DNA from 4 places in the Paenibacillus xinjiangensis genome. Region 3 is predicted to be linked to each of the others. Evidence: a T-box and tRNA genes for the amino acid it is inferred to sense, from the RefSeq annotation. Region 3 holds a T-box; the other regions hold tRNA genes.
The links. The T-box of region 3 lies ahead of argS (arginine--tRNA ligase). A T-box ahead of a tRNA ligase gene usually reads a tRNA of that ligase, here a tRNA-Arg.
Positions count from the first base shown of each region.

Region 1: it has a tRNA-Arg gene. The T-box ahead of argS (arginine--tRNA ligase) is inferred to sense a tRNA for this amino acid. The anticodon was not compared.
Region 2: it has a tRNA-Arg gene. The T-box ahead of argS (arginine--tRNA ligase) is inferred to sense a tRNA for this amino acid. The anticodon was not compared.
Region 4: it has a tRNA-Arg gene. The T-box ahead of argS (arginine--tRNA ligase) is inferred to sense a tRNA for this amino acid. The anticodon was not compared.

Region 1 covers NZ_JCAALS010000029.1:57,188-59,386, reverse strand. Annotated here, with positions in the region: gene clpP (ATP-dependent Clp endopeptidase proteolytic subunit ClpP) at 23-604, opposite strand; tRNA gene AC6ESP_RS23920 (tRNA-Arg) at 822-896, opposite strand; gene AC6ESP_RS23915 (sugar-binding transcriptional regulator) at 1,126-2,160, shown strand.
Region 2 covers NZ_JCAALS010000005.1:141,615-143,813, forward strand. Annotated here, with positions in the region: gene AC6ESP_RS07160 (hypothetical protein) at 1-448, opposite strand, end outside; tRNA gene AC6ESP_RS07165 (tRNA-Arg) at 867-943, shown strand; gene AC6ESP_RS07170 (P-loop nucleotide/nucleoside kinase family protein) at 1,172-1,780, opposite strand; gene AC6ESP_RS07175 (hypothetical protein) at 1,974-2,123, opposite strand; gene AC6ESP_RS07180 (hypothetical protein) at 2,144-2,199, opposite strand, start outside.
Region 3 covers NZ_JCAALS010000045.1:16,518-18,716, forward strand. Annotated here, with positions in the region: gene AC6ESP_RS28510 (L-lactate dehydrogenase) at 1-630, shown strand, start outside; gene AC6ESP_RS28515 (thioredoxin domain-containing protein) at 721-1,041, shown strand; T-box leader at 1,082-1,328, shown strand; gene argS (arginine--tRNA ligase) at 1,381-2,199, shown strand, end outside.
Region 4 covers NZ_JCAALS010000025.1:35,724-37,922, reverse strand. Annotated here, with positions in the region: gene AC6ESP_RS22150 (ABC transporter substrate-binding protein/permease) at 1-237, shown strand, start outside; gene AC6ESP_RS22145 (amino acid ABC transporter ATP-binding protein) at 230-952, shown strand; tRNA gene AC6ESP_RS22140 (tRNA-Arg) at 1,103-1,179, shown strand; gene AC6ESP_RS22135 (hypothetical protein) at 1,430-1,543, opposite strand; gene AC6ESP_RS22130 (DUF2935 domain-containing protein) at 1,724-2,199, shown strand, end outside.

The DNA of each region.
Region 1 (2,199 bases), on a different contig from region 3:
AATGGCCCTTCGTTTATTAGAATTATACTCTTTCGATGACTTTGTCCACGAGGCCGTACTCTCTTGCTTCTTCAGCGCTCATGAAGTAATCGCGATCCGTATCCTTCTCGATACGCTCGAGCGGTTGGCCGGAACGATCAGCCAGAATGCCGTTAAGCTTGTCGCGCATCTTCAGGATGCGGCGAGCGCGAATCTCAATATCGCTCGCTTGGCCTTCTGCGCCTCCAAGCGGCTGATGAATCATGACTTCACTGTTCGGAAGCGCGTAACGCTTGCCTTTGGCACCAGCTGTGAGCAGGAAAGCGCCCATGGAAGCCGCCATGCCGACACAGATCGTCGAGACATCCGGTTTGATGTATTGCATCGTATCATAAATGGCCATCCCGGCTGTAATCGATCCGCCTGGGCTGTTAATGTAGATAGAAATATCTTTCTCCGGATCATCTGCTGCCAAGAATAGCAGCTGGGCAATAATGGAGTTAGCTACGACGTCATTCACGCCAGATCCGAGGAAAATAATGCGATCCTTCAGAAGTCGGGAATAAATGTCATATGCGCGCTCTCCGCGATTGTTTTGCTCAATAACCATAGGAACGAAATTCATGTCCAACTTAAGTCCCCTCCTCGGAAAATAACAAATATAGTGTTGCCGTATTCATATAATAGCGGATAGTCAAACAAAAGTCAAAGATAGTCAAACTACCTATGTGGGAAAGGAATAGCCACCTGCTGATAAGGAAAGGCTGCTTGCTTCATAGATACAAAAAAACCGCCCTCTGCAGGGCGGTTAGGTTATATGTTGTAGGTGATAATAAAAATAGTGGCGCGCCCGCTAGGAATCGAACCTAGATCTCAGGCTCCGGAGGCCTACGTCATATCCATTGGACCACGGGCGCATATAAAAGGAACAGCGAGACTTAGTATATGCTATTCCGTCTGAAAAAGCAAGATCGGGTCCGTAAATAAATTTGAGAAAATGGTGACAGTAAGCGATTACAAGTCCAAATGTACTATTGCTATGTTAACTATTATTCGTTAAAATAAGGGTGGGACTTAAATTGATCATGCGGGACGGTAATAGTCCAGCGATCATATCCTTAAGCCGATGGAGTGAACATATAGAAGATGCGCCAGATTATTGAACTGCAGCAGCAGCTTCTCCCAGATTTGCTCGACGTGATGAGAAAGCGGTATTTGATTTTGCACCAGGTGATGCTCTCCGGTTTGATCGGCCGTCGTACATTAGCTACAACGCTATCGATGACTGAACGAGTACTGCGTGCCGAGACCGATTTTCTGAAATCGCAAGGCTTGCTTGAGATTCATACAGCGGGCATGCGGATAAGCGAGGCGGGCAAACGGCTACTGGAAGAATTGGAGCCCTTCTACAAAACGATATTTGGCTTATCTGAGCTTGAGGAGTTAATTAGAAGTGCATTCGGGCTCTCGCAGGTTGTCATTGTAGCCGGCGACTCGGAAAGCTCTTCCCATACCAAGCGTGAGCTGGGTAGAGCAGCCTGCCAAGTGCTCAGTAAAGTGATGAAGCAGGATGATGTGGTAGCGGTAACCGGTGGAACGACAATCGCTCAAGTTGCCAACTACCTAACAACAAATGCACCACTCAAGACGAATTGGTTCGTACCAGCAAGAGGCGGACTCGGAGAAAGTATGGATTATCAGGCCAATACGATAGCTTCAACAATGGCTAAGCGGACGGGTGCTAATTATCGGCTGCTCCATGTTCCGGATCATCTCGGGGATGAGGCCTATGCCTCACTGATGCAAGAGCCGAATATTCGCGAAATCGTAGAAGTCATTAGAAGGGCCCGAATCGTCGTTCATGGAATCGGGGACGCTAAAGTGATGGCGAGACGCAGAAGGCTCGAACCAGAGGTCATTGATGCAATCGCTGCTGAAGGAGCTTTAGCTGAAGCTTTCGGGTTTTATTTCGACCGAAGAGGCGAGGTTGTCCACAAAATGCAGACGGTAGGATTACGACTCGAGGATATTGTGAAGACTGAATGTGTTATAGGTGTTGCAGGGGGCAAGAGTAAGGCTGAGGCCATCGCCGCTGTAATGAGATTCAAGCACAATGATGTCCTCATAACCGATGAAGCAGCAGCACTTGAGATTGCAGCTATTATCGAGCAGCAGAGCTGAACATAAGCACGCTAAAAGAAGTGATCATGACGATTTGCG
Region 2 (2,199 bases), on a different contig from region 3:
TGCGTATGTATGCGGCACGCTCAAGGGCCAGAATCTGCTGATCAATCATCGGATGATGCTGCATAATATACAGCACTTGCTTCACATAAGCCTCATCCTGCTCAGGCGGATTCAATAATTGCTCTCGGAACGTTTCTTCATTCTCTTCCTCTTCACGCTGCTTATAGCTAGTGCCCTCTTCACCACCCTCTTCCGGAAAAGCCATGTCAAGCCAGGAAAGAAGACTTCCCCACTCTTCATAATGCCGGTCATCCTCACCCTTACACTGAAGCAGAAACCGAAGAAGGCCTTTCGCTTCTCCGTACTGTTCCGATTCCAGCATACGGGTTAATTGAATTTGGTAATGGTCTAGCATCTTCGGAAACAGATAGACATTATTGTCTTTACTGTTCCCCTTTGTATCACTGGGAGTTGTAATGGTACCACCGCCTTGTCGGTCAAACCTCATCTTTCGTCTGCCCTTTGCTTGCGTAAGATTATAACATGGAAGCGGCAAAGATAAAAACAAACGTTTGGCTGGCATTCGAACGAAACGGTTGAAGGTTGATGAATTTTGTTCGCTTTCTCTCTTCATTCTTCCTAAATCAGATTATTCTAACCAAGTCTGCGCAAGGAATTCATTTACATATTCCCTAGAATATATATAATATTGCTAGCACTGAATATCATTATACAAGTTAGACGGATGTTCTCAGAAAAGATAGCTTGCATTCTTTCTCGGAAATATGCTATATTATGCAAGCGAATTTATTCAGGACAGCTTGTTGCAGAACGTTAGTACATAGACTTGCCTGATTAATTTCTGAGCTAACTTCAATTCATGTATTGCCAATCGACGCGAAGTTATGCTATACTCATTATTACGTGTCCCAGTAGCTCAGCAGGATAGAGCAACGCCCTTCTAAGGCGTCGGTCGGGGGTTCGAATCCCTCCTGGGACGCCATTTAGTTCCGATACGTAACGATTGATCAATAGACAAAAGCCTCGAAACCTAGTTATATCAAGGGTTTCGGGGCTTTTTTAGTTTCTATTTGCTATCTGAGAATACGGATGGATTCGATACTTTTTGATTTCTTTGACGTTTGGTGCTGACCTCCATTAGATTGGGAGAAGGCCCCCTTACGTTAAAAACCGATATCCGCTAGAATGCGAATATCGGTGTATGTAGGTATTAATGAGACAGACTATACTGCTTATCGACAACAAATTGATGCAGTCTGTCGATCTGCTCTTCATCCATCACACCACTGTTATCGTAAATAAGAATGGATGATTCCGGGATATCCCAATTGATTTCGGGAACGAAGTTGACACGTTTCTCGAAGTGACCCCAATTATTTAGCTTCCACTGATCTCGCTCTGTCTGGCGATCCACAATTCTATTTTTTTGCAGCTCCATATTGTCTAGTGTGACCACAATGACCTTGACCTCGACATCCTGCTTGGCAAGACCTGCACCAGCAATGACTTCATCAATCCATACGCGGTTCTTGAGCTCAGCAGTGAACGGAGAAATCATGAACACGTTCTGACCTGCTGCCAAATTCTCGATACAAATATCTTTGGTTGTCTCATACTCCAAATCACGCAAATTCTGCTTATAGAAATCCGAATCACGATCATTCTTGTCCAGACCATTCTTCTCCAGCATCGCTTCCACGAATCTACCGCCTACCGTATCGCGATCCAGAAAAGCCGCCGGAATCCTCTCAGCGAGCTTTCTCGCCACAGTCGTCTTGCCCGTTCCCGCTACACCTACAAAAAACAATAACTTTTGCAAAACCAGTTGCCTCCACTATCAATCTATTTTGTCGATCTATTGTACCATTCCTTTTGTGATATGGATATATTGCGATGTGACATTATTCCCTATAATACGACAGTATCCTTCGTGACAGATCGAGGAGCAGCGCCTGCGGCTGCAATCATCTGCGACCGCCGATACGCTGCTCCTCTTTTAATGACTCATCGTGCTAAGTTCTGCCTGAGCGTCTATTGCCGCCTCTATTGCCGGTTGGATTGTTCTGCGCTACATGCTGCTTCTCATTCTTCTCGATTACCTGATCCGCGAATTCAGGATTAATATCATACTTCAAGCTTTTGTCTTTGGGGGATTGACTCATCGCGCTGCTACACCTCCTTTCTATATCTCCTCTTGCTGGCTATACAGCAGCTTGGCAAGCTCTTCTCGCACTTGCC
Region 3 (2,199 bases):
ATTATGCAGAGCGGCTTCGGCGGTATTTTTCTGGCGGCCTCTAATCCTGTAGACATCGTCACCTATATCGTATGGCAGCTATCTGGACTGCCTCGCAGTCATGTGATTGGCACCGGTACCTCCATTGATTCCTCCCGTCTCAAAACATTGCTGTCTGAGCATTTTCCCGTCGACACGCGCAGCGTTCAGGGCTATGTGCTCGGCGAGCACGGAGAGTCGCAATTCCCCGCATGGTCGCATGTTACAATCGGCGGCAAGCCGATCCTCGATATTCTAGCGCAGCACCCCGTTCGATTCGGGCATTTGAAGCTGGAGGATATTGCGCTGCAAACGAAAAACGCCGGCTGGGAAATCTACACACGCAAAGGCTCCACCCACTACGGAATCGGCAACGCACTCGCCTACATTACCCGTTCTATTCTCAATGATGAGCATCGAATCATCGCTGTATCCTCTGTTCTTGAGCAAGAATATGGGCAAACCCACGTAGCTGCTGGCGTGCCAGCTATCATCACTCGCAGTGGCATTAAGGAAATTGTAGAGCTGAACCTCTCCCCTAACGAGCAGCAGCAAATGGACCATTCATGCTCAATTATTCGCGAGGCTATTGCCCTCATCGCACCCAAATAGCTCCCTCACTGCACATGGCTCGGCACAGCTTTCCATCTGCCTTATGTGATACACTAGACGAAAAGGACTTGCTATAGGAGAGAACTTCTTATGACCATTCATATCATGACGGACATACAGCTTGAAGAGGCCATTGCTAGCGGTCAGACACTGCTCGTGCTCTACCGTACCAGCTTCTGCAACGCATGCGGGCACATTGAAAGCAGGCTGCAAGACCTTCTTCCAGCATTAGCTGCTGACATGAATATTGCCGCCATTTATATCGATTTCTATGCAGGCGCAGCAGCCCCGCTGGAAATCAGCTCGTCGCCCACTCTTGTTCTGTATGAAGGCGGCAAGCCGCTCAGCACAATGCGCGGCTTCGAGGCTTCTAACGCCTTTCTTACGATTCTAAGCACGCGGGGAAGATAATAGATTGATTTTTCGCTCCATTTCATTTATTATTGCTGGAATAACATCGAGGAACGGGATAGTAACCTTATTCATGCATGAGCAGCGAGCCGGGGCGGTGAAAGCCGGTGATGTCGGATGAGGCGAAGAGGACCCGGGAGATGACTTGCTGAAGGAGACCCTTCTTAGGAAGCGTTCACTAGGCATGTCCGGTTCAGCACCGTTACAACGGCGAGATACCTATCCAGCCCTTACCGGCTTAATGGGTAACAAGAGTGGTACCACGGGCATTCAACCCCGTCTCTTCATAGAGACGGGGTTTTTCTGTTGTTTTTCAAACCTGAAGGAGGCATATCTCTTATGTTAATGAAAATGGTCGCACAGCAACTAGCTGCAGCTGTCAATCTAACGGAAGAAGCTATTATTCATGTGCTGGAATTCCCACCAAATGAAGAGCTGGGAGATGTGGCTTTCCCCTGCTATATTTTATCCAAGGAGCTGAAGCAAAGCCCCAACAGTATTGCCGAGAAGCTTGCCGCAGCGCTCATAAGCGAGGATTGGCACGCTACAGCAGCAGGGCCTTATGTCAATTTCCGCTTCAATCGGGCGCTCGCTTCCCAGAAGCTGCTTGAGGCTTGGCATAGCGAAGCAGTCCCCGTCCCGAACATCGGCCAAGGCAAGCGTGTCATTATCGACCTTTCATCGCCCAACATAGCGAAGCCCTTCGGGATCGGCCATCTACGCTCGACGATGATCGGCAACTCGCTGTATCATATTTTGAACAAGGTGGGTTATCAGACGGTCAGTGTGAATCACCTCGGTGACTGGGGCACACAATTCGGCAAGATGATTGTTGCCTACCTCAATTGGGGTGATCCGGCCCATAAGCCCGCTGACCCGATCAAAGCCTACCTAGAGCTCTATGTTCGGTTTCACAAGGAAGTCGAAGCTCATCCTGAATTGGAAGACGAGGCAAGAGCTTGGTTCACGAAGCTGGAGGCTGGAGACGAGGAAGCCCAAGGCTACTGGCAGACTTTTATAGCAGACAGTATGGTCGAGTTCCAGAAGCTGTACGACCGGCTTGGCGTGAAGTTCGATCATTACTTAGGCGAGAGCTTTTACAATGATAAAATGGATGCAGTCGTCGCTAGGCTTGTGGAGAAAGGCCTGCTCGAGGAA
Region 4 (2,199 bases), on a different contig from region 3:
GCACTCCGAACAATTCTGCCTGCGCTTGTTAATGAATGCGTAGCTCTGGTGAAGGAATCCTCCCTCGTATCCGTTATTGGTGTCGCCGATCTTATGCGCCGTGCCAATGTCATTCAATCGACGGAATACAGGGCGCTTGAGCCTTTGCTGCTTGCAGGCGTTATCTATTATGTATTAGTGCTCATCCTAACATCATTTGCCCGTCTGCTCGAGAGGAGGCTGCGCCGCAGTGATTAAAGTAGATCAATTAAAGAAAGCTTTCGGCAAGCATGAGGTGCTCAAAGGAATTACGACTACGATTGAAAAGGGAGAGGTTGTCGCCCTCATCGGCCCTTCAGGCTCAGGCAAGTCAACCTTCCTGCGCTGTCTGAATATGCTTGAGACACCAACGACAGGTACCATATCGATAGATGGCACAGTCATCACTGATCCTAGCACCAACATTACGAAAGTGCGCCAAGGAATCGGTATGGTGTTCCAGCATTTTCACCTGTTCCCGCACATGACCGTTATAGATAACATTATGTTCGCACCTATGAAGGTGAAGCAGCTGTCAGCAGAGGAAGCACGGGCGAAGGCTCTGGCGCTGCTCGAGCGTGTCGGACTTGCAGACAAGGCAGACAGCTATCCATCCCGCCTGTCCGGCGGACAGAAGCAGCGGGTGGCAATCGCTCGCAGCTTAGCCATGGAGCCGGAGATGATGCTGTTCGACGAGCCCACATCTGCTCTCGACCCTGAGATGGTGAAAGAGGTATTGGCCGTTATCCGCGATCTCGCACATAGCGGCATGACGATGCTCATCGTCACCCATGAAATGAAGTTTGCAAGGGAGGCTGCCAACACCATCTATTTCTTGGATGATGGCAAGCTTGTGGAGAAGGCGCCGCCTCAGCAATTTTTCACGAATCCACAGAGTGAACGAGCGATCAAGTTCCTAGAGCAAGTGCTCTAGCACATCTTTATAGGCACAAGGGCGTTCCCACAAGGCTATGGCAACCTTAGGGAACGCCCTTTTTTCGAATAAATCAGCTGTTCAACTTGTTAGCTTACGCTGCCTAACTTGCATCTCTTAAGGTGCCCGTGGTAAAATAATCAATACTGCGCGCCCATAGCTCAGCAGGATAGAGCAACAGTTTCCTAAACTGTAGGTCGTACGTTCGAATCGTATTGGGCGCGCCATAACAAAACCTTCAAAAACCCTTGATACATAAGGGTTTTTTATTTTTTCAATATGTATTACAGCATATCTATTTTTGTTATTGGGAACGGGGTTGGGAACATTTTTACCGCCCGGTATACGGAGAACGACTGCGATGCGCTCAGTGGAGCGGATAATGCTCCGTTGCTGCACGTTGAAGTGCACCCGCATAAACTGCTCGGCTTCCAGTCTGCGGATCATATTGAGAATCGCTGCAAGCCCGCCAATTTCCTACTGCTTTAAGGACTTGACCGCGCTCCTGGTTTCCTCAAGACTTTCCTTGGCCAGCTCCTTCAGTTCCGCGACCCGGGGGGCAAGCCGCTCGTCCGCTAGCATCCGCAGCACCTCAAGCTGTATCAGCAGAGCGGTCAGCTTATGCCCGACCGAATCGTGAATATCATTTGTATCCCTCCAAGTTCTTCCGTATTTAGACCATGTATTCCTAACTTCTAATGCTGGGAATAGTACAAATTTCCCTTACATACATTACTCCTAGTGATTAATATTACAAAGGAGATGCCGCCATTGTTAGATCAGTCATTTGTAGCTCGTTCTTTAGAAGAAGTTAGGTTTTGGTCTCGCATTATGAAAGAACATTCTCTTTTTCTTAAATTGGGTTTCCGTTGTGAGGATACCCAATTAATTAATGAAGCAAATCATTTCTATGCCATATTTGAAGCAATCGAAAATAGATCTAATGCTTTTACATTTGGAACAGATCCCACCGTAATTAAAAGATTCAATGAAGAGGTGCATACTGCCGTTTCTTATATTTGGGCTTTCAAAAGAAAAGTGCTCGGTTTAATACTGACGTGCCAGCTTCCAGGTGCAAACAACTTCCCATTGTTAGTTGATCATGTGAGTAGGGAAGCTAATTATTTCAGAAATCGTTTGTCAGAATTAAATTTAGGTCGGCTGGAGCCGCTGCCTGATGCTATTATCGACGAGAATGTTTTCTTTCTTAGAATCATGGCTGATCACGCCAAATTCATTAGTCACTT